4 regions of the Aliikangiella maris genome follow, and region 2 is predicted to be linked to each of the others. Evidence: predicted binding sites of a transcription regulator. Region 2 holds the regulator's gene; each other region holds the start of a gene.
What was found. Region 2 encodes PhoB, which activates phosphate uptake and scavenging genes when phosphate is short. Its sites were predicted from a motif close to TGTCATANNNNTGTCANA; they were not measured.

Region 1: a site for PhoB is predicted at 4,424-4,441, ahead of ABVT42_RS17170 (TIGR00153 family protein). Genes of this name have one in related genera too.
Region 3: a site for PhoB is predicted at 2,937-2,954, ahead of ABVT42_RS07845 (alkaline phosphatase). Genes of this name have one in related genera too.
Region 4: a site for PhoB is predicted at 1,854-1,871, ahead of phbB (acetoacetyl-CoA reductase). Genes of this name have one in related genera too.

What each region holds. Positions count from the first base shown of each region.
Region 1 is NZ_JBFDAH010000023.1:10,259-17,810, forward strand. It holds gene ABVT42_RS17145 (ligand-binding sensor domain-containing protein) at 357-713, shown strand; gene ABVT42_RS17150 (IS630 transposase-related protein) at 738-1,055, shown strand; partial or broken gene ABVT42_RS17155 (IS630 family transposase) at 1,123-1,577, shown strand; partial or broken gene ABVT42_RS17160 (M12 family metallopeptidase) at 1,593-2,300, shown strand; gene ABVT42_RS17165 (inorganic phosphate transporter) at 2,372-3,643, opposite strand; gene ABVT42_RS17170 (TIGR00153 family protein) at 3,685-4,356, opposite strand; gene pdxH (pyridoxamine 5'-phosphate oxidase) at 4,673-5,308, opposite strand; gene ftsH (ATP-dependent zinc metalloprotease FtsH) at 5,380-7,293, opposite strand; gene rlmE (23S rRNA (uridine(2552)-2'-O)-methyltransferase RlmE) at 7,532-7,552, opposite strand, start outside.
Region 2 is NZ_JBFDAH010000026.1:40,387-47,938, reverse strand. It holds gene pstA (phosphate ABC transporter permease PstA) at 1-202, opposite strand, end outside; gene pstC (phosphate ABC transporter permease subunit PstC) at 195-1,595, opposite strand; gene ABVT42_RS18380 (PstS family phosphate ABC transporter substrate-binding protein) at 1,672-2,706, opposite strand; gene ABVT42_RS18375 (SapC family protein) at 2,927-3,631, opposite strand; gene phoR (phosphate regulon sensor histidine kinase PhoR) at 4,071-5,387, opposite strand; gene phoB (phosphate regulon transcriptional regulator PhoB) at 5,406-6,101, opposite strand; gene ABVT42_RS18360 (GNAT family N-acetyltransferase) at 6,680-7,552, shown strand, end outside.
Region 3 is NZ_JBFDAH010000006.1:244,184-251,735, reverse strand. It holds gene ABVT42_RS07865 (carbohydrate binding family 9 domain-containing protein) at 1-348, opposite strand, end outside; gene ABVT42_RS07860 (DoxX-like family protein) at 479-895, opposite strand; gene ABVT42_RS07855 (DUF2269 family protein) at 935-1,405, opposite strand; gene ABVT42_RS07850 (saccharopine dehydrogenase family protein) at 1,455-2,597, opposite strand; gene ABVT42_RS07845 (alkaline phosphatase) at 2,956-4,308, shown strand; gene asnC (transcriptional regulator AsnC) at 4,309-4,767, opposite strand; gene asnB (asparagine synthase B) at 4,975-6,678, shown strand; gene ABVT42_RS22425 (LysR family transcriptional regulator) at 6,757-7,071, shown strand.
Region 4 is NZ_JBFDAH010000020.1:69,272-76,823, reverse strand. It holds gene phaC (class I poly(R)-hydroxyalkanoic acid synthase) at 1-858, shown strand, start outside; gene phbB (acetoacetyl-CoA reductase) at 1,036-1,782, opposite strand; gene ABVT42_RS16290 (PKD domain-containing protein) at 2,161-7,552, opposite strand, start outside.

The DNA of each region.
Region 1 (7,552 bases), on a different contig from region 2:
CGATATTGTTTCAGTATCGGATTTTTATTCAGTCCTGAGTAATTTACACCAGATGCCAACTCAGCTTAGTCTTTAACCATACGACAATACGCCCTTATCCAAACTAAATCACTAATCAACCGTAATAGTCACTTTTACAATCGATAAAATCCGTCTTATAATTAATCCATAACTCATGATAGTTGTTAGCAATTCCAATGCTTAGGGTGTATGCAAACATTAATCCATTAAAAAAAACTGTACTTTTCCAATGTGAAAGCAATGTTAGCCAATACCACTAAAACTAAGCTGTTACTTTTTCTTTTACTGCTCTATTCTATTTACTTCCCCCTACTTCGTTCGCACTTAACCACTTTATTACTTATGGTACCAAACAAGGTTTATCACAGTTGGCCGTAAATGCCATTGTTAAAGATGCACAAGGCTTTATATGGGTAGGTACACAAAATGGGCTTAATCAATTCGATGGCAATCATTTTAAAATATTTCGTAACGACGCTCATGACAACGCTTCAGTTTCACATAACTACATCAGTAAATTGCTGATTGATAGCAAAGATCGACTTTGGGTTATTACTTCATCAGGACTCGACCAGTATGACTTTAAACATCAAAAATTTATTCGTCATGCAAAAGGAAAGTTTGATAAATCATTTTTTGATGATATTTTTGTTTGGTCACTAAAAGAAGGCGCAAATGATATTGCCAAATAAACATAATATGGCATAATATTTTATATGGGATACAGTTTAGATTTTCGCCAACGAATATTGGCCTATAAAGAAAAGCACGGGCTCACTTTTGAACAAACCAGTGAACATTTTAGTATTGGTATTCGTACCTTATTTCGCTGGGTTAACAAAATAGAACCTTGTACTACTCGCAAGAAACCAGCCACCAAAGTTGATACGGAAATACTACTTAATGATCTTGAGTTATTTCCCGATGATTACCAGTGGGAGCGAGCATTACGTCTAGGTGTTACTCAGCCTGCGATTCACTATGCTTTGAAAAGACTGAAAATTAGCTTTAAAAAAAACACTGTTTCATCCTAAAGCCGATGAAGAGAAAAGAAAGTCATTTCTAGCTCGAATAACCCAGTATGAAAAAGATGAACGTACCATCGTATATTTAGATGAAAGTGGTTTCGCTCAATCAATGCCTCGCACTCATGGCTACGCCCCTAAAGGCAAACGTTGTTATGGTCAACATGATTGGCATTCCAAAGGTAGACTGAATGCGATTGGGGCAATCATTGGTACAAGCTTTTTGACTTTAAGCTTATTTGATTGCACGGTTAATTCAGATGTGTTTTTTGCTTGGCTGACTCAAGATCTTCTACCTAAAGTCCCCCAGAAATCAGTTATTGTGATGGATAATGCCACTTTCCATAAAAGAATGACATGCTTAAAGCCATTAAAGAGAAAGGTTGTGAAATTGAGTTTCTTCCGCCCTATAGTCCTGATTTAAATCCTATTGAAAAGAAGTGGGCTCAAGCTAAATCTATTCGAAGGAAATACCGTTGCTCTATCGAGGAGCTATTTGTTGAGCACCTTAATTATGCCAATTTATTTTGATCTGGCTATAGCTCTTGGATTGGTCGCCAAGGCGGCATGCAAATAGTCAACCTGTCGGAATACTGTAGTTATCGCGCTGCGGTTCATGAACTCGGCCATGCGCTGGGATTTTTCCATGAGCAGCAACGTCAAGATAGAGACAGCTATTTGTCGATTTATTTAAACAATGTTACGCCTGGCATGGAGTATAATTTTTATCAAACACCAATAAATGAAGGTCAGGATCATGGGGCTTATGACTATTATTCAATTATGCATTACGGCGTAACTGCATTTAGTAAAAATGGTGAAGCTACAATGTGGCCTAAAGATCCAAACGTTAATCCTTATGTGCTTGCTAGTGGGTATTCCCTTTCTCAGGGTGATATTCGCGCTACAGCAGCAATTTACGGTTCAGGTACTACGACTCCACCAGCAAGAAATGGTAAAACTTATTCAGGTTACCTGTCAGGTAATGGTGACAGCCACATTCAACCTGATGGTAATTTCTTTAATTTTAATGGCGGCCAGATTAAAGCCAGTTTAAACGGTCCATCAAATACAGATTTTGATTTAAAATTATTGAAATGGGACAGTGCTCAAAATAACTGGGTTATCGCAGCTTCGTCAACTTCATATGGTTCTAACGAAAGTATTTCGGTAAATGTAACTGGCGGTTATTATTATTTTGAAGTGAGTTCGTATCGTGGCGCAGGTAACTACACGTTAAACATTATTAAATAAATCAAAAGAACTTATAGAGTCAAATCAAGCGAATGTGAACAAAAGCCACATTCGCTTTTTTTACTTTCGGTTTAACTAAAAATAGCCTTAAACATAAAGAAGAAGGTCATCGATAAAATTGCCCCAGCAGGCAGAGTAACCACCCACGAGACCACAATACTTTTCAAAACAGCCATGTTTAATGCCGCAATTCCTCTTGCCATTCCAACACCTAGTACAGCACCCACTAGCGTGTGAGTTGTAGAAATTGGTAGTCCAGTTCCAGAAGCAATGACAACTGTTGAAGCAGCAGCCAGTTCAGCCGCAAATCCACGACTAGGCGTTAACTCAGTTATTTTTTTACCGATGGTTGCCATCACTCGACGCCCATAAATTGCCAGTCCACTCACAATACCGATACCACCAACCAATAAAATCCAAATCGGTAAAGCGGATTTAGAACTGATAACACCATTACTTTCGACCACGCTAACAACTGCGGCCAATGGACCAATAGCATTAGCAACATCATTAGAGCCATGTGCAAATGCCATCCCACAAGCGGTCACAATCATTAATACAGCAAACACTTTTTCAACATTGGCATAATGGAAATCTTTATCATCAGATTCTGGCATTTTTTGGCGATTAATAAAGTATTTTCCAACCAACATGACAACGACGCCAAAGCCAATCGCAATAATTAAACTAATCTCAGTTTCAAACTTTATACCTACATGCTTTAAACCTTTAAATAAAGTCACTAAAGCGATCATAAAACCCGCCAAAAACATATACACAGGAACATATTTTTTAGCGTTTTTCAAAGGGTCATCGGTATTTAAAATAAAACGTTGTACACTGGTGAATAACATAAAAGCTAGTGTCCCAGACAAGAGCGGAGAAACGACCCAACTAGCAACAATTGAACCAACCTTCCCCCACTTAACGATTTCCATACCGATACCCACAGCAGCAAAACCAACAATTGCTCCGACAATTGAGTGAGTTGTTGATACGGGCCAGCCAAAATAAGTTGCAACAACCAACCAGATACCTGCCGCCAATAGTGAGGCCATCATACCAAAGACTAAATATTCAGGTGTTCCAGTTAATGCCGAAGCATCGATAATCCCCTTGCGTATTGTCGAGGTTACTTCGCCACCAGCTAAAAATGCGCCAGCAAATTCGAAAATCATTGCAATAATAATCGCTTGCTTAATGGTTAGCGCCTTTGAGCCAACCGATGTTCCCATCGCATTAGCAACATCATTAGCGCCGATCCCAAATGCCATTAACAGGCCAAAAATTCCCGCCAAGGAAATCAAAATCATGTTGTATTCAGTGAATAAATTAAATTCCATTAGATTTCTCTCTTTTTAATGGATAATGGTAAAACTTAAAACTAACGAGCGAGCAACAGCTCTAGGCGACCACCAACTTGTTGTGCTCGATCGGCAATATCACCAATCCAGTCAATAACTTGATATAAAAAGATTACATTTACGGCGGGGAGATTTTCTTCCAGGGCAAATAACTTGCGGCGAATGTCAATTTGCAACAAATCAACATCATTTTCAATTTCATCCAGTTGCAAGACCATTTCTTCAGCAATTTTAACTTCTCGTCCTTTAAAACCGGTTTCCAGCAGTTCATCAAGCTGCTGAATGGCTTTACTGGCTTGCAATGATGCATCAATACTTCGACTTAAATAATCTTTCATCTCCTGGCGAATAGCATCAGGAATGGCCATCTTACGGCCGGTAATTAGTCCGGCAATATCCTTGGCTTTATTAGCAATCTTATCTTGTGACGATAGCAATGCGAGTAAATCAGTTCGACTGACGGGCATAAAAAGCCCTTTAGGTAAATGTAAGCGCAATTCCTTTTTCAGTTCATCGGCTTCATTTTCAAGGGTTCGAATCAACTGCTGCAATGTATCTACCTGTTCCCAGTCTTGCGCAAATACCGCTTCAAAAAAATCGGGCAATTTTCCAACGCATTCCTGCACTTTTAGCATATGAGTCTGCATGGGTTTCATTGGCGAACTGGCAAACAGATCTATAATCGGATTCATAGTTTATCTCTCTAATTTGGTCAAGGATGAAGTTGTTCTCACCTCAAGTTTGAAAGCAACGGGATTTTGTCATATTTCCGTCACATTTAAAATATTAACCGCCGTTAATCCTCAGTAAATAGACTGAAGATAGTCAAAGTTGGGTAATTTTTAAAATATCAATGCCTGCTAATCAGTCACCTTATAACTAAGCTGACTGATTGGTGCCACAATATGGGAGACTATTTGAGTATTTATTGGCAATAAAATGGGGTGAACGTGTGCTAACTGTCACCCATTAACATTATTTGAAAGAGAATAAAGGATAGACTATCGCTTATGGTGCAAGCCGCTTAATGTCCCAGCCAAACTCTGAAGGCGTATATTCAAAGCGATCATGCAATCTCGAGCTACCACCTTGCCAGAATTCAAATGCAATGGGCTTAATTCGATATCCTCCCCAAAAATCAGGTAAGGGAATTTCACCTTCTGCAAATTTTTGCTTCATTTTATCAAACGCTGCCATTAAAAACTGGCGAGAACTGATTGGCTGACTTTGATTAGATGCCCAGGCAGCCAACTGGCTATTTTTTGGTCGACTTAAAAAGTAACTGAGGGTTTCGCTGTGTGAAATCCGGCTAGCTACGCCTTTTATTTTTACCTGCCGTTCAAGTGGCAACCATGCAAAGTTAGCACTTACTTTATTATTAACAGCAATATCTTGAGCTTTGTTGCTATTCAAGTTAGTAAAAAAGACCAGACCATCCTGATCAAGTTTCTTTAATAATACGACTCGTTGGCTAGGCTGCCCTTCACTATCAACGGTTGCCAGAGTCATTGCAGTCGGGTCAATCTGTTCCATTTCCCCTGCTTCATCAAGCCAACGCTTTAACTGCTCAATCGGATCATCGTTGAGCGTTTTACGCCGCAAATCTCCCTTTAAATATTCTCGTCTTTCTGCATCTAATTTCATTTTTTCTTTATCCAAAACCAAAGAAGGGCATCTTTGATGCCCTGCTTATTAATTATTTTAATTAGTTTAATTTACTGCTGTGCAGCAGGTCCTCCAATAGTTCCAGTTTTTTCATCAGATTTTTCGACTTTTCCTGGTTTGGATTGACTACTGTTATCATCTTCGTTATTCCAGCCTTCAGGCGGTCTGGGCTCTTTACCATTCATAATGTCATCTATCTGCTTAGAATCGATGGTTTCATACTTCATCAGTGCATTTGCCATCATTTCAAGTTTGTCCCGGTTTTCTTTTAACAGACGTTCGGCACGCTGATAGTTTTTATGAATTAAGTCCTTTATCTCTTGGTCAATTAACTTGGCGGTATCATCTGATACATGCTTGGTTTGAGTCACCGATCGGCCTAAGAATACCTCACCTTCATCTTCGGCATATGTCAAAGGTCCAAGTTTTTCCGAAAAACCCCATTGAGTTATCATGTTACGCGCAATATCAGTAGCGCGCTGAATATCGTTAGATGCCCCCGTTGTGACTTTATCAGGACCATTTAACATTTCTTCCGCAATACGGCCACCGTAAAGAGACGACAGATTGCTTTCCAAATATTCTTTACTATGGCTCAGTCGGTCTTTTTCGGGTAAATACATAGTTACCCCAAGAGCACGGCCACGCGGAATAATAGAAACCTTGTAGACCGGATCATGACTGGGAACAAGTCGACCTACAATTGCATGGCCCGCTTCATGCCATGCCGTATTGAGCTTTTCTTCTTCGTCCATCACCATTGAACGGCGTTCGGTTCCCATTAATATTTTATCTTTCGCTTTTTCGAAAAATTCTTGATTAACCGTTCGACAATTTGCTTTTGCTGCAAATAAAGCCGCTTCGTTCACCAAGTTGGCTAAATCCGCACCAGAAAAGCCAGGTGTACCACGTGCAATCGCATTTGGATCAACATCATCAGCCAAAGGAACTTTGCGCATATGGACTTTTAAAATTTGTTCACGGCCTTTGATATCAGGCAGGCCAACAGTAACCTGACGGTCAAATCGACCTGGTCTTAAAAGTGCTGGATCCAGCACATCGGGTCGGTTAGTTGCAGCAATTACAATGACACCTTCCCCCCCATCAAAACCATCCATTTCAACCAGTAACTGGTTTAAGGTCTGTTCACGTTCATCGTGTCCACCACCAAGCCCCGCGCCACGGTGACGGCCTACTGCGTCAATCTCGTCAATAAAGATGATACATGGCGCTTGTTTTTTCGCTTCAGCAAACATATCACGTACACGTGACGCCCCAACACCAACAAACATTTCAACAAAATCAGAACCTGAGATAGTAAAAAATGGTACTTTTGCTTCGCCAGAAATCGCTTTCGCCAGTAGTGTTTTACCTGTTCCAGGCGGTCCAACCATTAATACACCACGGGGAATCTTACCACCTAGTTTCTGAAATTTACTGGGCTCTCGTAAAAAGTCGACTAGTTCAGAAACTTCTTCTTTAGCTTCTTCACACCCAGCCACATCAGCAAAAGTAGTTTTAATTTGATCTTCGCTCAATAGTTTAGCTTTGCTTTTACCAAAGCTCATCGCGCCGCCTTTGCCACCACCTTGCATTTGGCGCATGAAAAATATCCACACCCCAATTAATAACAACATCGGGAACCACGAAATAAAAATAGTGAATAAGGTACTGTCACCATCTGGTTCTTCACCGGTATAGATTATTTTTTTCTCAAGCGCTTTTTTTGCAAGTAATTCGTGAGAACCGGCAGGAATTTTTGACGTGACACTTTCACCAGTTGAAGTTTTCGCTTTAATGTTATAACCCGATACCGTAACAGATATGATACGCCCTCTATCGATATCATTAATTAATTGAGAAAACTCAACCTCACCCGATTGCATTTGGGCAGCTTCAAAGTTTTTAAACACTGAAACTAATACAATCCCAATTACCAACCACAGTAAGATATTTTTAGTCATATCATTCAAAGGAATATCCTCTAATTTTAATATTACGCGTTAAAACGGGTTACTACACTTTTATTTGTTTCACTACAAATTTGCTATACGAACCATTTGCATTACGTCATTTTTACTGCCGAATCGTCGTATTACTCGTTTGTATCACTTAATCCCAATTATCGGCTGATTTAACTGACATTGAAATCTTTTAGCCTATACTCAATTGTATCGCGATATTTCGCGAAATGTTTAATATTTATCCGAGATAATCTTGACC
Region 2 (7,552 bases):
GAAGCGCTTTCACCACAATATCGGAAATTAAACTGAAAACGAGTAAAAAACCTAAACTAACCGAAAGTAATCCCGCCGTTTTAAAAATGGTTTCATTGCGATGACGACGCGTCAGACTTCGTTTTACTTTTTCGGTAGTCGCTGAACGATTCATAGAGCTACTCGCTTGTGAGCTATTTTGTTGGTTAGCGGAATTAGTCATACTGCTCTCGGTATTTTCTTACAATTTTCAGTGCGATAACATTCAGTGCCAAAGTCGTGACAAATAGCATCAGCCCCAGTGCAAAAGCTGCCAATGTTTTTGGACTGTCAAACTCTTGATCCCCGGTGAGTAAGGCAACAATTTGCACCGTTACAGTAGTCACTGAGTCGAGCGGATTAGCGGTTAAATTAGCTGCCATCCCAGCCGCCATTACAACAATCATGGTTTCACCAATCGCTCGCGAGATAGCTAGTAGAAAAGCACCAACAATACCTGGTAAAGCCGCGGGCAGCAGAACTTTTTTGATCGTTTCTGACATGGTTGCGCCCATGCCAAGGGAACCTTCTTTTAATTCCTTGGGAACAGCATTAATGGCGTCATCTGACAAAGAGGAAACAAACGGGATAATCATAACCCCCATGACCAACCCCGCAGCTAGCGCACTTTCTGAAGCAACATTTAACCCAAAGTACTCTCCGGCATCTCGCACAAAGGGAGCAACTGTTAACGCCGCGAAGAAACCGTAAACAACTGTTGGAATACCCGCTAAAATTTCCAGCATGGGTTTAGCAAAAGAGCGTAACCTTTCTGAGGCATATTGTGACAAGTATATTGCGGTCATCAGGCCAACAGGCACAGCCATCAACATGGCAACCAAAGTAATCAGCATTGTGCCAGCAAATAAAGGAATGGCACCAAATGCCCCTGAAGACCCAACCTGATCCGCACGCATAGCAGTTTGCGGGCTCCACTCAAGACCAAATAAGAACTCCCAAGGAGGAACCGCACTAAAAAAAACGATGGATTCAAAAAGTACTGACAATACAATACCAAGTGTGGTCAGTATGGCGATAACAGAACAGCCAACTAAAATGCGTAAAACGATTTTTTCAATGGCAACCCGGGCTTGAAATTCAGTATTGTAGCGACTGACAATATACAACACCGCAGTAATACATATGAGAAAAATCATCGCACTTTTCATCCAGCTTGCATTGGTAACCAGTTGCTGCATGTGCTGCGCGGCAATGAATTTAGGATCAGTTACGTTACCTGCAAAAGTTTCTGCCAGTTGAGAATCTTGTGAGAGAATTTTTATATCATTTAAATACAGACTGAGTTCTGCACGGGAGAGCTCTTGAATACTTTGTGGTAGCTGATTAACCAATAGCCAGTTAATAACGTTGCTTTCGAAAGAACTCCAAATCACCAATGTGATTAATGCTGGAACACCACACCATAATGCAGTGAGCAAACCAAATTGACGTGGTAATGACACCAGTTTTTTTACTTTGGTTATTCCTCCGGCAACCTGAATTGCGCGGTGCATCCCGTACCAATAACTTAACAGAGCAAGGAACAATACAGCAAATATCAAAGTCGATGATGTCATAAATCAATCCCAAAAAAATTTGAGACAGCATCTCATGAAGCCATCCCAAATTTATTTTTATTTTTTAGAGCTAATATTAAAGTGAAAGCTCTTTTAAAGATAAAACGTTCTTTCTAATTTCTTTTAAAGTATCACCACCCAGCGGAATTAATCCTTTATCTGACAGGTATCCTTCATCACCCATTGCCGCTTCGCTAGTGTACTCGGTTAAAAACTCTTTAATACCTGGAACTTTACCAACGTGTGCATTTTTAACGTAGAAGTAAAGTGGACGAGATACTGGATAAGAACCGTCTGCGATAGCTTCAAATGAAGGTGCTTTACCGTCAACAATTGATCCTTGTAACTTGTCTGAATTTTGATCCAAGAAACTAAATCCAAAAATACCTAAAGCTTTAGGATTAGCACTTAATTTTTGAACAATCAGGTTGTCGTTCTCACCCGCTTCAATATAAACATGATCTTCACGAACTGAATGACAAATTTCTTTGTATTCTTTCTTATTTTTCTTTTTGATAGCTTTAATCCAGCTGTAAGATTTACAACCACCTTCTAAAACCAGCTCAGCGAATGCATCACGAGTACCAGAAGTCGGCGGAGGACCTAAAACTTCAATTTTATGTGCAGGTAATTTTGGATTGATTTCATTCCAAGTTTTATAGGGGTTTTCAACTAATTTTTCGCTGCCATCTTGTGCAGGTACTCTCTTAGCTAAAGCCAAAAATAATTCTTTACGAGTAATTTGTAGTTGATTGGCTTCTTTTGAATTAGCAATGACGATTCCATCATAACCAACCAATACTTCGGTAATACTGGTAACACCATTCTTTTGGCACATTTCAAATTCGCTCTTTTTCATGCGACGAGAAGCGTTTGACATGTCAGGCGTATCGATACCAGTTCCTGAGCAGAACAATTTCATTCCGCCACCAGTTCCTGTTGATTCGATTTTAGGCGTTTTGAATTCGGTACTTTTACCGAAACGCTCGGCAACAACGGTTGAAAAAGGATATACCGTTGATGATCCAACAACACTGATTGTATCGCGTCCAGCAGCAAGCAGACTACTTGAAGCTGCCGCTAAGATTAAAGCCATTGGTAATAGTTTCATTAGTTTCCCCATAGTATGGACATATTTAATAAGCGCAATCATGTTATTGAGATATTGTGACGATTATATGAATGAAATGTGACGGTTATATTACAAATGAACATGATGTAATTAAAAAATTACATCTATACCGACTATCTAATAACCAGATACAACATTATTGTCACTTTTAATGCCAAATTTAACGGGTAAATTTGGCATCTTTATGACAATTTGTAATTTATTTGGTGGCGATTCGACCAACTAAACGCTGAGTTTGTTTAAGTGAAATCAGGTGGGCATAAATGGGGGCTAATAAACCTTTTTGACGTAGATCCAGAAATTGTTCATCAGACAGCTCGTTAAGTTTTTTCTCGTTGACCACATAAACGCCAGTAATATTTCGCTTATCTTCACCAACTTCAAACGAGAAACCTTGCTCTTCAAGCAACTCCAGATCTTGTAACATCTTAATGAAATTGCGAGTCAACACTGCACACTGATAATAATTTTCCAGCGTACGACGGCGCTTGGATAAATATTCGGTTTCTTTACCTTCCTCATCATACAGCGCTTCACCTTCCGATTCACTCACAGCTTCGCTATCTGTAACAATCGTAATCGAATACTTATTTTGATCTTCTGGATGAGGCACTAGTGCTAAAGGATAATGCGTATAGCCGGCAGGAATAAATGGTCCTTGCCAAACGCCCTCTTTAACTAAAAGGTTTTCACCTTCTTTCAATCCCAGTAATGCTACACATAAAAAATCGTCATTTTCTGAGTTTTTAACAAAAACAACCGGTAAATCAGAAGCCGCATTTGGAATTTCATGCATAATCACTGGCGCAATATGGTGATTAGCCAAATGATTGAAGTTTTGATTGACCTTCAACTTGGTATTTTTATGGTCTTTATTATTGAGTTGAGCTAGATTTGACTGCATTTTATTCTCCACAATAGCACTAATTTATTGTTATTAGAGCACTTTTAATTAAACTTTCGATACAACAGACTCATCAATTTAAAGTTTTAAAGCATCGATTTATACTATAAAACCGCATTAAATCCCGATTACCAAGGCTACACTTCACAAGTGACTTTGAAAATACAATCACTCGGAAGTCGGCGGAATGAGGGCAAATGCATGAATCTTTGACTTGGTGAGCCTACCATTAGTGGGTCTGATTTCAAATAGTAAAATGAACTAAATTTTTTGGGATATGCAAAACAGGTAATCCAGGGTACGCAGCAACATTAGTCTCATCATTGTTTTGCCAAATATCCTTACCAATACAAACTATTATGACTGTCTAAATAAAAGAGTTAACGGAAGAAAAAGCACGGCAATAGATTCAAACGACTAATACAACATCGCCAGTTGATTAACTGGCGAGTTTTTCATATTCGATAGTTCGATATTTTGGAAAATAAGCGGTGAATGTCGAACCTTTACCTAATTCACTTTGGATATCTAAAAATCCACCATAGTTTTCCAAAATGTGCTTTACAATTGATAGCCCTAAGCCCGTACCACCTATCTGGCGCGAACGATTGACATTGACTCGATAAAAACGCTCAGTTAATCGAGAAATATGTTCAGGCGCCACGCCTTCGCCGTTATCCGTAACACTAAAATAGGTATAGCCATCTTCTTTGCGTTGCCAGCGAACAGTAATAGTTGAGCCTTCGGGAGAATACTTAACAGCATTACTCAACAGGTTTTGGCATAAACTATACAGTTCACTTTCTACCGCTTTAATTTGCAGCGTCGGATCGATGTCTACTTCAATTTGATGGGTACCTTTTGCCTTGGTCTTTTTAAAATCGGTGACCAATTTCTGAATTAATCCGGGCATATCAATCATCACCCCAGACTCACGATCGTAGCCCTTCTCTTCGAGCTTAGATAAAGTCAGCAAATCATCAAGAATTTTCTGCATTCGAGACGCCTGACGGCTGGCATTGCCGATTTGCTTACGCACCATATCTGACATATCTGGCTCACTTTCAAGCAACTCAAGATAACCAGTAATCACCGTTAATGGTGTGCGAAGTTCATGTGAGGCATTCGCAATAAAGGCTTTACGCAATTTATGCACAGCGATTCGCTGGCTAATGTCTCTGGCGGTAATCAACTTTTGCTCTTCGCCAAAGTCAACACAAGTCACCGATAAGGTTTTACGTTGATCAATGGGGGACTCCATTTCCAGTCTGGCTGGCGACTCTTCAGACTCAATTAATTCCTGTAATTTTGGATCGCGAATCAAGTTGTCGATACGCTGCCCTAAATCACGCCGTTTTTCGATACCTAATATTTCTTCCGAAGCCTGATTAGTCAGTTCGATTTCGCGGTGAGAGTTTATTACAACCGTGGCTTCAGGCAATGCTGCAATAGTTGCTTCAAAGCGTCTTGCCATATAACTTAAACGCCGCTTGCGCTCTTTGTTTTTACGCTGTGCATAGACAATGTGCTGTACGATAAGCTGCCATATACCACTGGTATCCAGTGCAAACTGATTTTTTGCGCCCAGCCTTATCCACCGTTCTAGCGCTCGTATCTGTACTAGCATCCAGGTTACATAAACCAGACTGCTTAAAAAAATTGCCAATCCCCAATAACCGGAAATCAGACCGAATAATATCGCTATAACCGCCAAGACGAATATACGAGAAATTTCGATAGTCCACGCGTTGCTCATTGAGCTAATTCCCACTGCTTAAGCTGGTTTCTTTTGAGTAAACATATATCCCATACCGCGCACCGTTTTGATGAGCGAATCTTTACCAAACGGCTTAAGAATTTTTCTTAATCGTAGCACATGAACATCCACTGTTCTCTCTTCGATATAAACCGCTTGCCCCCAGACAAAATCCAATAGCTGGGCGCGAGAGTATACTCGATTCTTGTGTTCGATAAAAAACTGTAATAAAGAAAATTCGGTATGACCAATATGTACATCCACATTATCAATTGAGAGCTGATTGGTAGCCAGATTCAACTCCAGCCCCTCTGAAATAATCATGTCATCTTCATTGGCTTGTGAAGTACGGCGCAACAGAGCTTTGATTCTTGCCATTAATTCTTTGATACCAACAGGCTTAGTCAAGTAGTCATCAGCACCACAATCAAGCCCTTTGACTTTATCCATTTCTTCTACTCTAGCGGTCAACATGATAACTGGCAAATCGGCTAATATTTCATCTTTGCGTAGCCGTTTAATGAAATCGATACCGCTTTCGCCAGGCATCATCCAATCTACAATTAATAAATCTGGACGATTTCTAGCCAGAATTTCTCGAGCAGCCGCGGCATTATCAGCCTCTTGAATGACATAACCGTCACGTTCTAGTGCATAGCGCAACATCTCTCTGATGGGTTGTTCATCTTCGACTAATAAGATTTGCTTTGGCATTTATTTATCCACTCGTTAGTAATGAGTCTGTAATAAGAGTTAAACCAATTATTAAATTCTGTCATCAAGCAGGCTTGGCATGTAAATTTAACAATACGGTCACGTTTAAATCACTAGGCGCTATTTTTCCTGCTAATCATGACAAAATTATGACAATTCATATTAAATACAGTGGGTTGTTAAAAAAATGTCATATTTGACGAACCTTGAAATAACTATATGACAAGCGAAAATAGTCTATTTATGACACAGTTTGTGACACATCAAGGCCAATTATTCTCATAATCTTTACAAAATTCATTTTATTTTAATTAGCTTTAACTAATATTTGATTCGGGTGTTGACCCGTGTATTATTAGGGGATCACTGAATATTATATTGAAGATGAGAACTGCTTTATAGAAATGGCCTTAAAAATAATGTAGGCATTTCAATTTATCGTCTTCTTTTAATATAGATATTACTATATACTACAGTAACTTAGGCAAATAAATTAAATTACTTCAACGATTCTGACCGATCTATGCTAATTAATATAACAAAAGTTGGAAAATTTAAGCGGTAAAAATAAGATCATTATGGATTATTCAAAAAGTCTACAGTTGAAAATCATCACGGACCGTAAAAAATTTGCAGAAGTCAAAGCATTTTGGTTAAATTTCAAGCAAGAAACACAAATTAAATTTTATAATGATTTTTATTTTTATCGGGCTTATTTTAAACATCTAAAGCACCCAGACATAACCCCTTTTTTAGTTTTAATCTATGAGGGTGAGAACCTGATAGGCATACTCCCTTGGGAAAAGCGCTCGGTAGGATTGGGGGTCTATCAAATAGGCACCTTGTCACATCCTCATGTCGATCTTAATGACGCTTTGTTTGTTGATAATAAAAGTACCTTAATATTGCAAGCAATAACAATGCTGAAGTCACAGACTCCTGCAATTTGTCTATTTAGTCTGCCAAAACTTCGCCAAGATAGCAGCTTAAGTCAGCTTTTGATTAACCAAAATGCGATTGACACTTTTCACTGGCAAACATCTGAGTCAAAGTTTATTGAATTTCAACAAACACCTTTAATCGAAATATTACCTAAAAGACATTTAAAAAATGTTAATCGACTCATTCGCAAAGCTGAAAATATTGGTGATGTAAAATACTCCTTTATCAAAGGTGAAGATATTACGCCTGAACAAATAAAAGAATTCCTCGATTTAGAAGCGTCAGGCTGGAAAGGTAAACAAGGTTCGTGTTCAGCAATTAGTCTAAATAAAGATTTAATCGGTTTTTATCATTCACTATTTAACAATAGTAAGAAGAATATTCAACTCAATTGTTATCATCTGGACGGCCAACTACTGGCCGCACATTTTTGCTTTATTAATGGGGGAACAATTTCTTTGGCGAAAGTTTGCTATCGTCAAGAATTTTCAAACCTTTCTCCTGGTCAT
Region 3 (7,552 bases), on a different contig from region 2:
TTCCCATATATTATCGCGATCAGTCAGGTAGTTGCGAATGGCTTTCGGCTGTGGGTCGAAAGCTTTAAATGCAACATAAATATTGATCCCGTTATCAAATAATAATACTTCTGTTGTAACGGGCGGTTTAGTGTTTTCTCCTGGTTGGGTTTCATAGTCCAGAGAAACGACAAGTGCTTGCGCCCATGCTGCTTCATCAAGAATACCATCAACTTCAATGTGAGAATCAATATGGGGAAGTTTAAATTGTTGCTTTTGCGTAGTTACTTGAGACTCAGCAACTAAATAACTACAGCAAAATAAACTGCATATAATTCCGAGGAATTTTTTTAAAATAGTGGCTTGCATTGAGGTTGTATACTCCTTTTTTCTCTTATTTTACCTTAAGTTTTATTGCATTAGGTAAAATGAGTCGATGACAAAAGCTTATAGTTGTTTCATTTTATTATATAGACTGATTATCAGTATTATATTTTTTCTATCCATTGGATTGTTTTTGATTAGAGACTTGAATTAATTTATCTCTAAATAGAATAATCAATAATAGCATTGGAAAATTTTTTGTGAGTGGACCAAATGGATGTAGCCAGAAGTCCGGCGAAATAATACTCAATAATAATGTATATAGGATTATTGTAATCATTTGCAGATGACAATTGAGTAGCAATTTTTTGCCGCTGATAAGCCAGAGGCCAAAGATTAAATTCATTGTACTTGCTAGGTAAATCAGACTAAGAGAATAATTGGATGATACACCAAAGTCTTTAAGTAATTTAAATCCAAATTGAAAGTCAAAAAATAGCGAGGTCAATGCTGTCCATATCCAGACAGCTGCAAGTGTTATTCGAATGAGAAAATGATATTTTTTAAAGCAAATAGATGGCACTTTAGACATAATCAGTTAGCTTGGTATTTGTTCGTTAAAAGGATTGTTTTAGTGTAAAGGTAACGGCTTAAAAATCATTAGATAAAATAAAATGATCATTGCGATAAATGCAGGAACACCTAAAAAAATCCAGTACTTAAATAATTGTTTAAACGACGACTGATCGCCGCGGAAATCATGCAGGCAACTGAGCTTGTGCAGTTGATATTGAATTAGAATAACAGGTATCCAGCAGCAGCCAACAAAAAGAAATAAACTGATGCAGGTAATAAACCAGGCTGATTGCCAGCTTATTTGTAACAATTCACTGAGTAAAAGTCCTGTGAATAGTTGAATAACAACCGCGGGTGCAGTAAAGATCCAATCAGCCAATATGACTATACGACTGGTGTGTCGAATGATTTTCTTATCTTGTGTTCGCACGGCCATCAACATAAAAAATGCGATACCTGCTCCCGTACCCATAGTGACAACGGCAGCGATAATATGAATCAATTTTAATAAATAATAATGTTCCATTATTTTTCCTTGTTGATGATTATTTTAATTCTCCATCTTAATCAAAATACTAACTGCAAACTAATTGAGTTGTTATTCCCATCGGATTCGCGATTTCATTAAATTCAGCTATTGAAAATAAATTAATGCAAGCCTGTGCGCCTGTTTCCAGCGCTTGACCTTGGATTAATTTTTCGGCAACAATGATGGCTGGAATTGTGGGAATATAAGGGCCAATACCGTTGGGAGCCGTTAGTAACCATTCTAATTGAAATCTTTTGTTTTTCTTTTTTCCGACTAATCTCACTGACATACCGCCAATATCACTACCGAAAAAATTAAACCATTGACTAATTTTTAATAGGTAATGCGCCTTATTTTTCCAATTTTTAATAATCTGTTTTTTGGTTAACCAAGCCATCAATACCATAACATGATGTAATAAAGTTAATTCAAGCCCCGCTTGAAAGGTGACAGTTTGTACGCCCCGATAATAAGCTGGAAAAAGCTGTAAATCTGGTACATCAACATTTGCCAGCCATCTGTGCCCAACGATTGAACCAAAAAATTTTTTCTGTGACGACATCCAGCCAAACTGCGTTTGCCATTGACCATTGATAAAAATTTTGAGTGGTTTTCCTGTATTACATAAAATGGCTTCGAGTGTTGCTAATCCTCTTTCTGCTTGATTTCCCGGAGCAATGGCAATTTCGATTGAATCTAACTGGTCAAACTCATGAAGATAAGTGGAAATTACACATGACGAAAGGCCGGGTACCGAACTGGCGCCACTGATAAGTGTTAATGGCTTAGCATTAAGTTGCTGATTGAGTTGCGCATTGAGTTGTGCAAAGTGAGATACAAAATGGCGATCATCTGCCAAGTCAATGTAATGACAATGATAAGCAATGCAGGCTTGTGCAACTCGATAGTCTTGGCCTTGAAATGGACCGCTTGTGTGAATTAAAAGATCGGGTGAAACTGTGCGGATGATATTAGAAAAATTAGTGTCATCGATATCAATTTGTAATGGCTGTACTGAGTGACATTGCTTTGACTGTTGTAATTGCTGGCACAGATTCTGTGCTTTGGAAAGACTTCTGCCTGCAATAAAAATGGTTAGCTCATTAATTTGAATAAGATGCTGTGCGATACGCTTACCAAAATTTCCATATCCGCCCAGAATAATGACACTTTTGATTTTTGTCTGCATCAATCACCCTGAAATTAAAATCTATTGACTATTGTCTCTGCTGCTGGAGTAAATAACGTATTATGCGATAAAAAGGTGCTGATGAATACAAAATATAATATCAATCCTTAGCCAAAAATTATCATGACAAAGAATGTATGTGAGTCTGAAAAGCTTAACGCAATTCTTACTGGTTTAATAAAGTGCAAGCTATCAGGTAACATTTTATCAATGAAAATTATATGCAGTGGCGTTTCGATTGTGATTATAACTGGTTATGGTATAAAGCCGCATAGAATGTAAAATAACCTTTCAAGAGACATAGTAATATGTCGCTTTTCTTGTTTAATTATTAGACAGTTTCAGTTTGGTGTCACACATGATAAATCGAGTTAGTAAAAAATTATTAGGGATAGTGTTAATATTAGTTACTTGGGCATGTGCTAATGCACAATCGACATTGACGTCATCCAATAAATCACATTCAAAACCCAAAAATATTATTTTATTCATTGGCGATGGAATGGGGCCAGCACACATTAAAGCGTTACGAATGTTTCAGGACAATCCAGCAACACCCCTTGAAGAGCCATTAGTGTTTGATCCTTATCTGGTGGGGAGCGTCAATACCAATGCTGCTGACAGCAAAGAAAATATTACCGACTCAGCCGCTTCGGCAACGGCTTATGCAAGTGCTCAAAAATCTTATAACGGTGCAATTTCTGTTGATTTAAACGCTAAACCACTGCGCAATCTATTTGAAAAAGCGCGTATCGCAGGTAAGGCAACAGGCCTAGTAGTCACTTCTCAGTTAACTCACGCAACACCTGCGGCGTTTTATGCTCATATTGACGATCGAGAGAAAGAAAATGCTATTGCTGATCAATTGATTGATAATCGATATGAACAAATGCCGTTAGTGGATATCGCACTAGGTGGCGGATTAACCTTCTTTCAACGGCATGATCGAAATATACTCGAGGAGTTTTCCCAACTTGGATTTGAAATTGTTAACCGGAAAGAACAATTGCAAAATGCCACAGGGCAGCGATTGATAGGTGTGTTTGCCAATAAAGGATTAGATAAATATTGGGATAGAACCATTAACCAACCTTCTCTGGCTGATATGACTAAAGCGGCACTAGATAAACTGACTGTTTTAAAACCAAATGGATTTGTTTTAATTGTTGAAGGTAGTCAGATTGATTGGGCTGCACATGCCAATGATGTGTTAGGGGTCATTTCAGAAATGCAGGATTTTGAGCGTGCAGCTCAAGTAGCCATTGACTATACAAAAGCCAGTAAAGATACATTAATGGTTATTACTGCAGACCATGAAACGGGTGGATTATCAATTGGCGCCAAAACCAGTGGCAAGCACTATCAATGGAATGTTGACTTTTTACGCCAGTTTAGTCTGACCCCGGCTTTTATTGCGACAAAAGTCTTGAATTCTAAAGCGATTATCCGCGAAGTCGAACAATCAATGAAGATTGAATTAAGTCAAGCAGAAAAGCAGTCTCTGAAAAAAGTCAACTTACAAGATTGGGATAGTATTCGAGAAAAGATTGCCAAAATTATTAGTCAGCGCAGCTTCACCGGATGGACGACTCAAGGACATACCGGTGGTGATGTTGCTCTCTATGCTCTGGGAGCAGGTAGTGAGCGGTTGCGTGGCCATATGGACAACACACAGGTAGGCGATGTCTTGGCTGAGTATGTCGCTGAGTAATCAGATTTTAATTGTTCGCTGAATCGGGTTTTGTAGCGACATAAAGGTTTCGGTATCGCGTATTTTTTCTATCGACTGAATTTTGCCGATTAATACCCATTGCAATTCGTCAATGGAGTGACAGATGACTTTTATAAAAATACTGAATTTCCCTGTTGTATAGTAAGCCTCAACAACTTCGTCAAAGGCTTCGAGACGTTTGACAACTTCAGGGTAGTCGCCCGCATTATTTAAGGTAATCCCAACATAGCAACTGACATCGTAGCCAAGCCTTTTAGGCTCTATCGCTAGTCGAGTACCGACAATGATGCCCGCTGACCGCATTTTCTCGATACGCACGTGAATAGTGGCTGGGCTCACCTTAAATCGCTTACCGAGTTCTGCGTAAGGGATGCGCGCATCGTCTAAAAGTGCGTTAAGAATCATTTTGTCCAAATTATCGATCTGAAAGTTTTGCATAGAATTTTTTGGTATATTTTAACGAATTATCAATATAATAGGTAAAAATTAAAAAATATTCACTAAAAAACTTGTTTTTATTGATAGGTATTCACTTTTTGGTCGATTTGTTTAATGATTGTAAAATATCGGTTTGAAAGTCAGACTTGACTAATCACTCAAACTATTTTTATCAACAATAATTAAGCTGGCAAAAGGTGAAATTCCATGTGTTCCATTTTTGGTATATTGGACATTCAAGGAGATGTTAAAGCGCTACGTAGTTTGGCGATTGAACAGTCTCAAAAACAACGCCATCGCGGACCTGACTGGTCTGGGGTGTGGGAGACCGATACCGCGGTTTTGGTCCATGAGCGATTAGCAATCGTTGATATTGAGAGTGGCGAGCAGCCACTGCTGAATAATAATGGAAATTTAGCCTTGTTAGTTAATGGTGAAATCTACAATCACCGCCAGTTAGCGATTGACGAAGTCAGTCAATATCAATTTCAAACCAAATCTGATTGTGAAGTCATTTTGGGGCTGTATGCCCAGGATTTAACCGCAAGCAATCAGGTTTCGGCAGTTCAAATAGAAAAAAGACTGAATCAACTGGAAGGGATGTTTGCTTTTATTTTGTTTGATCAGGTGAACAATCGCTATTTGGTTGCCCGTGATCCAATTGGTATTATTCCACTTTATTATGGTTACGACGAACTGCGTCAACTTTATGTCGCTTCAGAGATGAAAGCGCTAAGTGATGTATGCCGCGAAGTCTATTTATTTCCACCAGGACACTATTTAGATAGTGCTCAAGGCGAAATCAAGCCTTATTATAAGCCAGAATGGAAAAGCTACGAAGCAGTGGTCAACAAACCTGCATCACCCGAAATGGTTCGCGAAGCGCTTGAAGCTTCAGTGAAAAAGCACATGATGTCAGACGTACCTTACGGGGTTTTACTTTCTGGTGGTCTGGACTCATCAATTATATCGTCAGTGGCTCAACGTTTTGCGGCTAAACGAATTGAAGATGATCAGAAGAGCCCGGCATGGTGGCCTCAACTACACTCCTTCGCGGTTGGTTTAAAAGGTTCTCCCGATTTAGCCGCAGCACAAAAAGTTGCTGATATGATTGGTACCATTCATCATGAAATTCATTTTACCGTTCAGCAAGGTATCGATGCGCTGGCAGATGTTGTTTACCATTTAGAAACTTACGATGTAACAACCATTCGTGCATCTACCCCGATGTTTTTAATGGCTCGAAAAATTAAATCAATGGGAATTAAAATGGTGCTGTCAGGCGAAGGTGCTGATGAAATTTTTGGTGGTTATTTGTATTTCCATAAAGCGCCTGATGCACGTGAATTTCATGAAGAAACTGTACGTAAACTGGAGCGCTTACATCAGTTTGACTGTCTGCGTGCCAATAAAGCAATGTCCGCTTGGGGCGTTGAAGCTCGAGTCCCATTTTTAGATCGGAAGTTTCTTGACGCTGCAATGTCGATTAACCCCGAAGCTAAAATGTGTGGTAACGGCAAGATAGAGAAACGAATTCTGCGTGAAGCTTTTGAAGGTTATTTACCAGAAGAAATCTTATGGCGTCAAAAAGAGCAGTTTTCTGATGGCGTAGGTTACAGTTGGATAGATTCATTAAAAGATTATGCTGAAGCACAGATTTCAGATATTGAAATGCAACGTGCAGAAATTGATTATCCAATCAATACACCTGATACCAAAGAAGGCTTACTCTATCGCAAACTGTTTGAAAGTAAATTTAAATCAAATAGTGCAGCGGCCACTGTGCCAGGTGGAAAGTCTATTGCATGTAGCACTAAAGAAGCATTAGCTTGGGATGCCAGTTTTGCCAATAACTCTGATCCTTCAGGCAGAGCAGTTGCTGGTGTTCATGCCGACGCTGTCAGTAAGTAAATAAATTTATGCCATTTGAATAAAATGGCATAAAGCAATACCCCAATTTGTTGTAACTTAACAGGAGATAATTTAGCGATGAAACTTCAACAGCTTAGATTTATTTTAGCCATATCTGAGAGTGACCTGAACATTACCTTAGCTTCTCAGCGGTTATATACTTCCCAACCAGGGGTCAGTAAGCAGCTTCGTTTACTGGAAGAAGAACTGGGGATGGAAATATTTTGCCGCAACGGTAAGAGCTTGGTTGGCATAACCGATGAAGGTCGTGTTGTGTTGGAAAAAGCCAGAGCAATTATGGACACCGTCAATGAAATTAAAGAGTTTTCAAATGAGGTTAATGGATATCATCGCCCGGTTTCTTTAAGCCAGTTTGCCTCAATGGGTCGATAATTTCGGGCCGTTGCCATTACTCGTTGCCACAATTGGCTAGCGAAGTAGCAGCAATTTGAGGGAATACCTCACTTTTAATTCATCGCTAATAAAGTTCAGATAGATTAAGTTTTGGTCTATCTGGCTTTATCAATGACTATCACCTTTTTACTATTCTCATTTTCCATCTACTGGAAAACTTGCTATAGCCGCTTAGAATTTTATTTTGAGATAAATGTTTTTGCAATGCAAAAACGCTAAACTCCTTATTAACGAACACTTCCTTGGATTCAATGGTAATTTTATTCTGAAATATCTAATTTCAAGATATTTGATACTGAGTTATTGTTTTTTGCCAAAAATTAAGATAGCTTCTGTCGTTCAATAATAATTCAATAAAAATTCAATAAAAATTGATGAGAACTAATAAGAACTGGCGGTAACCATTTGACCGTTTTTGGTTGTTGTACGCCAAAAAATAACTACATAAAAAATAATTTAA
Region 4 (7,552 bases), on a different contig from region 2:
ATTGAAAAAATAACTGAGCAATCTAAAATTCACTGTATTGGTTACTGTCTGGGAGGAACATTGCTTGGCGCAGCAACCGCATATTTGCAACAATCAGGTGATAACCGTATTCAGTCAACAACTTACTTGGCTACGCTACTCGACTTTACTTATAAAGGTGAGATTGGCATCTTTATTAACGAGTCCATTTTAAACGCCATCGAAAAAACCATGTTAGCTCGCGGAGTTTTTGACGGACGGGCAATGGCTGTTAGTTTTAATTTGCTGCGAGAAAATGAGTTGTATTGGAATTACTTTGTTAATAACTATTTAAAAGGCGAAAAACCCTCACCGTTTGATTTGCTGTATTGGAGCTCAGACAGTACCAATATTCCAGCCAGACTCCATCAGTTTGTATTACGTAAACTTTATTTTGAAAACGCATTAGTTCACCCAGGCGAAGTGGTCATTCAGGGAAAAGGATTGGATTTGAGTAAAATAAACACGCCATCCTATTTTATTTCAACCAAACTCGATCATATTGCCAAATGGGAGTCTTGCTATTTAGGTGCACGTCATCACGGTGGCGATGTCCGTTTTGTATTGGGTGAGTCGGGTCATATTGCTGGCATTATTAATTCTCCAGAAAAAAACAAATACGGTCATTGGCTAAACCAAATTGATTCACTGAATATGGCGCCTAAAGAGTGGGTAAAAAATGCAAAAAAAGTTGAAGGTTCCTGGTGGTTAGATTGGGCTAAGTGGATGCAAGAACGTAATAATCAACAGGTAGCTGCACGAATCCCAGAACAAGGCCCCAACACGGTGATTGAAGATGCGCCTGGCTCTTATGTTAAACAGCGTTTAAGTTTAATGTAATTTGTGATTTGTAATTTGTGATTCAATAGACTTTTTTAAATTTAACTAACATTTTATTTTTTCAGATTTTAGGCTACGCAACAATTATTAAATAACTTGATTCAATGTTTCGTAGCCTTGAGTCATTTAGTCCATTAAACTGTTTTATTTTTTGTCTGGTTCTTATTCCCAAATATTTTAATAGGTATGCTGTCCGCCATTAATCGACAAATTAGCACCGGTAATATAAGCCGCATCATTCGATACTAAAAATGCAACGGCGGCGGCAACCTCTTCTGCTTCACCAAAACGCCCCATTGGTATTTCTGCTAAAATTTTGTTACGCACTTCTTCGGGAACTGACATAATCATATCCGTTGCAATATAGCCCGGAGAAATTGTATTGACAGTAACTCCTTTGCGCGCAACTTCAAATGCTAATGATTTAGAAAACCCATGCATTCCCGCTTTAGCTGCTGCATAATTGGTTTGACCAAATCGACCACGCAACCCATTCACTGAGGATATATTAATAATCCGTCCAAAGCTTCTTTCAACCATGTCTTGTACCACGCGTTGTGTCATCGTAAATACGCTGGTAAGGTTGGTATCCATGACCGTTTGCCATTGGTCAAATGTCATTTTTTTGAAACTTGAATCCTGGGTAATACCAGCATTATTCACCAGTATATCAACAGGTCCAATTGTTTCGCGAATATTTAAATAGCACGCCAAGCATGATTCGGGATCTTTTAAATCCGCATAACTGATGTCAATTAAAAATCCCGCTTCGCGCTGCTGTAATTGCCACAACTGTGCTTTTTCATGATTTCCACGATTAAAATATCCAGCAACAACACGATAACCTTCCTGTGTTAATCGGCGAGATATTGCGGTTCCAATACCGCCAGTTCCACCTGTAACCAATGCCACTCTTTGATTCATTTTTTATCTCCATTGATGTAACAACTTGAAAAAAAACAAGCAAAATTTAATGTCTAATATTAGAAGTTAAATATGGCAAAAAGATGTCAAAAAAGACGCAGTTTGACTTTATAGCTATATCTATAGTCAAGCGTGTAATTCGCTGGTCGTTTACGTATAAAAAGCATTTATTTTTTATCTTTAGAATAACTATGACAATAAACGAGTTTATTAAAGGAAAATATATTGCGAGTAAATCTGTTCAAAATATTAAAGGATGGAAAGCATATTTGAACTCAAAAATCTTGCTCAAATATAAACTGACAGCCACCACTAAAAAACGGGCAGCTGTCAAGTCTTGATTATTGCACTTAATAATATATTAACACTTACTTAAGTTTATTTTTTATTTTCTGAACCTTCTTGATTAAGCGCTTTGCGACGCGATTCGTCCATAGCTTTGTGTAAAGCATCGCGTGCACTTTGCGGTAATATTATTTCCTTAACACCAATCAGCTCATCACTTTTAGCTTGAAGTTCTTTTAAACTTAGATATTTATCATTGTCTTTAGTCTTGTCTTTAGACGTCAGCAATAGATGATTTTTCTTAGTTTGTGCTTTTTCAAGTCCTGTAATGGTTTTTAAGTTAGGGTACTTAACATCTGTTGGGGAATGAGCCCAACGCACATGATAGTTAGGTTCTAATAAAAACTCATTGTAAGTATCATATTCGTTTTTCACATCATAGTTATAGTAGTGATAAAAGAATGTTAGATAGCCCCAATCATCGTAATCCCACAAAAAGTCAACTTGTCCATCATGGTTGACATCAAGCGGGCCAACATTATTATCAATGTTTCCATCGCAATTGAGATCTAACCCTGCTGATAATAAACCTTCAGAGATTTCCGTTTCGTCAATTTTAGGTTGTAAACCATCAGAGAAACCAATATGGAAGTCAGCGGGATCTGATCTTAAACCATGAACTAAATTGCCCCAGGTATTATTGTCAGGATGAGTTTCATTCAACCGATCTGTACAGGCATAATCTAATTTAGGGTTACGCCATAAGTAATAACGCTCTCTGACCATAGTGTCAAAGTCAATATCAGCAAACTTATCTGTTGGGCCACCTTGCAATTGGAATAAATAGTTCATTGCACTTGGGTAGTTCAATTTAAAGTTACGCGCTCTATCATCTGGGAATCCATCATGGCTTAAACCAAATATATGACCTAGTTCATGTACCATGGTTGAAGCATGAGCATTGATCATCATATTTTCGTTTTCAGGCGTATCGTCGGTAAAGCCCCAGCCGGTGCCTCCCATTGACAGGTACATATAGCGATCAAATAGATCTGGCGCTTGACCTGAAGAGCCTCGGTTTGCTCCGCCTTGAGAGTTGGCAAATAACACATAGTAGAAAATATGTTCACGTTCCTTATTATTAAAGAAATACTTAGGCATGACATCTTCATCCATACCTGGAACCTTTATTTCTTTACCATTGTAGTAATCTGTCCAACGAGCTAAATGGATATATTCCATAAATGGAATGGCTTGTCCTCCACCTAAGTCATAGTCACTTGGATCAAGTCCTGGTGCTTGGTCGAACTTATCACCAATATCAAAATGAATATGAATATTCCTCGCCGCAAAGACTTCTTTTACTCTATCAAGAACTTTACGCTTAGGCTCAGTACCATGGTCAATGATTTGATTACCATTGTCATCATAGACATAGTTACCGTCATAATCTTTGAGCGGGTGCTTATCCATCCAGTCAACTTCAATAAACAAGTCAAGCTGATTTTTTCTAGCTCCCCAGTTATACAAAGGCATGGTATAGAAGGTTTTACCGGGTTCTTCTGCACAGTCAGGGATCCCATCAAAGTCAGCATCAAGATTTAAATTATCACAAGACGGTTGAACTGGATGTTCAACTGTTGGATTGTTTAATGTTAAGTCGAAAGAAAATACTGCCTTACTTCCGTCTGTTGCTGTAGCAATTGCTTTAATAGTATCCGTGTTAGTATCACGTGCTCCCCAGTGTTTATAACTATATTCAAACTCTTTACCAAACAGATTGGGGTCAGAATCAAAAGATTCACTACGGTCACCTATTCGAACATTACCGTAGGTTGGCGCGCAAAGCTTCAACTGATAATCTGCTGATACAGAAGTTCCACGTATTCTGATCCAGCCTTCATAATAGTTTTCCTCGACATTATTGGTGAAGGTATACATACTAATTTTAGGATCATCAGTCGGTGTATCGGCTAACTTGCAGTCTGGATCATTCGGATCCGTAGTACCTGAACCACCAACTCCGCCATTACCCGAATCTTGACCTTCATTACCTTTTGGTGGCGTTGTACTTACCACAAAGTTAACGTCTGAGAATTCAGAATCAGTATGTAAAGTCACATAGCGATAACCTTGGTTAGCAGTAACCTGAAGCGTTTGATCGTTACCAACTAGATCCGACTTATATTGATAATCGGTATTAGTCGCCCAAGTATCAGCATTATAGTAAATGTCTACGTCGCCTTTACCACCTGAGGTTGTAAAGTATAACTTAGTGTTATCTTCGGATACATGCACATAGTATGAGTATCTACCAGCAGTATCTTTGTTAACACACTCTGTTTGATCATAGATTAAGCCACCGCCATCATTAGTTGTTGCACCACAGCTTACAGGTTCATCCGGTATTGTTGATGAGGTTATTGAAACTGTGTAGTCCTCGACTTCACCATCACCGATATCACCACAAGACGAGCTCGCTTCGCCATTATATTTCATGGCAATACGCATACGTGTGGTTACATTAGTGTTTGCTGGAATGTTGATAGTTCCGTTAGCAACCCCTTTAGCTGATAGGCCAGTTAATACCGTTTCACCTGCATCTGTAAAATCGCCATCCTGGTTATAATCAATCCAGATTTTCCAGTATTCGGTGTAACTGCCGCCGGGTGTTAATTTAATCGCATTACTACCGCTGACTAAATTAATGGTTTGGGCTGTGAAGTCACTATAATCACCGTCACCGGACGGGTTACTGAAACCATTTGACTCAATATTGGCTATCCATTCATAACCGCCGCCGCCGTTGGCTGCACAATAACCAATGGTTGGCTCATCTGTAATGGTAACGTTTGCCGTTGAGCTACCGGTCGCACCTTTATCATCAGTAACAGTCAGGTTAACAGTGTAGTTACCCGCTGTTGTATAGGTATGACTAGGAGTGGCTCCGGTGCCACTGTTATTGTCTCCAAAAGTCCATTCATAACTGGCGATAGAACCATCAGAATCAGTCGAACCAGTGCTATCGAAAGTAATACTTTGACCTACTTTTCCAGAGTATGGACCATTGGCTTTAGCAACCGGTGGTTTATTTTCTCCAGTACCAGTGCCTTCGATTTTGACTGTGTAGTCTTCTGTTTCACCGTCACCAAAATCACCACACGGAGATGCAGCTTCACCATTGTACTTCATGGCAATACGCATGCGAGTGGTTACATTGGTATTGGCAGGAATATTAATGTTTCCATTAACGGTATTTTTACCTGACAAATTGCTTAACACGACTTCATTGGCATCTTCAAAATCACCATCTTGGTTGAAATCAATCCAGATTTTCCAGTGTTCGGCGTAAGAACCACCTGCAGTTAATGCAATTGCATTATCGCCACTCTTTAGATTGACGGTTAGATTGGTGAAATCGGTATAAGGCGTTGCGCCATCACTTGGGTTTGAAAAGCCATTGACTTCAACATTTGAGATCCACTCGTAGGTGCCACCACCACTTGAAGTACAGTAGCCGACTGGAGTTCCATCTTTAACTGTCACTGTCGCTGTAGCCGTATCTGTTAAACCACCGATGTCAGTTACGGTTAGAGTAACTGTATAATCGCCTGCAGATGCATACTTATGTCCGGGGCTAGGGCCAGTTCCCGTATTACTATCACCAAAATCCCAGGCATAAGTTAACGCTTCGCCTTCCGGATCATTTGAACCGTTGCTGTTGAATACTACTGTATCACCTAGGTTAACAACGTAAGGACCGTTCGCTTTGGCTGTAGGTGCCTGGTTTGTTGCCGCTTTAATATTGATAGAGTGACTAGTGGTGTTTGTTGCGCCTTGATTATCAGTAACTGTTAACGATACGTTATAAGTTCCGGCTTTAGTAAAAGTATGATTGACTTTTGCACCACTGGCTGTACCGCTATTGTCACCAAAGTTCCATGAATAAGAAACGACAGAGCCATCAGAGTCAGATGAACTTGAACCATCAAAAGCAACTGCTGTTCCTACATCACCTGTAGTCGGTGCATTAATGTTGGCCACGGGATCAACATTTTCTCCATTTGAACGACAGCCTGATGTATTAAAATCAACAGCAATGGTTGTTCCACCTTGACCTGATACACCTTTTAGTGAAATGTAATTCCAATAGTCAGGGAGATTTCTTAGATAGATACATTCGTTGTTACCGATATTAGTCGATTTTGCTGAATAATCAGTATCTGTAGGCCAGCCATTCTTCTTAAAGTATAAGCTAATGTCACCTTCGCCATGTGCAGTGGTGATTGCAATACTTCTAAAGCTATTAGCTTTGGCAATGTTGAAAGATATAGTGTCGTCCGTATCCTTACCGGTACATATTGGAGTGCCTGCTTTAATTTCTCCTTCGGTAACTTTGGGTGAACCCGAAGCACATGCATCTACCATTGCTGGTGGTGGATCACCCGGTTCAATATTAATTGTTACTTCAGCGGTATCTTTGGCTGTTTCACCAGCATCATTGGTTACTGTCAGGGTGGCGGTATAGCTGCCCGCTAACTGATAAGTATGCGTAGGTGAGTGGAAGTCTTTTGTTGTGCCGTCACCGAAATCCCATTGGTACTTAGTAATTTTATTATCTAAATCAAAAGTGCCTGCACTACTAAAGTCAATGCCTTGACCTTCTTTTGCGGTGTAAGGACCATTGGCTTCAACAACAATTAGATCAGGTTGATTGGCTCGAACATTAACAACAAAGTTTTGTGTTGAGCTAGCGCCACTATTATCAGTAACCGTCAAACTCGCGTTATAAGCACCAATAGAACTGTAAGCGTGAGTAGGGTTGGCAGCACTGCTGCTATTGCCATCACCAAAGTCCCAGGCATACTGAGTAATTTCACCGTCAAGATCAACAGAGTTTGCACTGCTAAATTGTTGGTTTTGTGAGGCTTTAATATTGTATGGTCCATTAGCACTTGCTGTAGGAGCAATATTACCGCCGCCTTGGCCTGATACACAGCTGACATCTGCATCCCAGCCTTTTGTGCGTGCTTTTACATTGGAATGAAAAACAAATGTTAAAGCACCAGCTGAATTGCTTGCCGAAATTGAGCCAGGAGAATTATTACCACAGTATGAACCAATTAATGTACTGTTTTCATCGAGTCCATCATAGATTTTTAAACTATCAAGATCACAGTTACTATTATTCTCTAAAACAAACTCATTAAAATTAACTTTAACTGCTGAGTTGGTTTTATTTGGTAGTAGCACTAATTTATGATCTTCGCGATTACCGTAAGCGCCAGCGTTACCGGCATGATTATTACCTGAGTCATAAAATTTAGCACTACATGAACGAGCAACATCGTTACGCATGACGATATCATTACTAACCGTAATATAATCGTTTTTAGTAACGGTGTTAGAACTTGAGCCATTACTGACGGTTAGTGTTGCTGAATAAGTTCCGGGTGTATTGTAAACAATTGTAGGAGGATGCTGG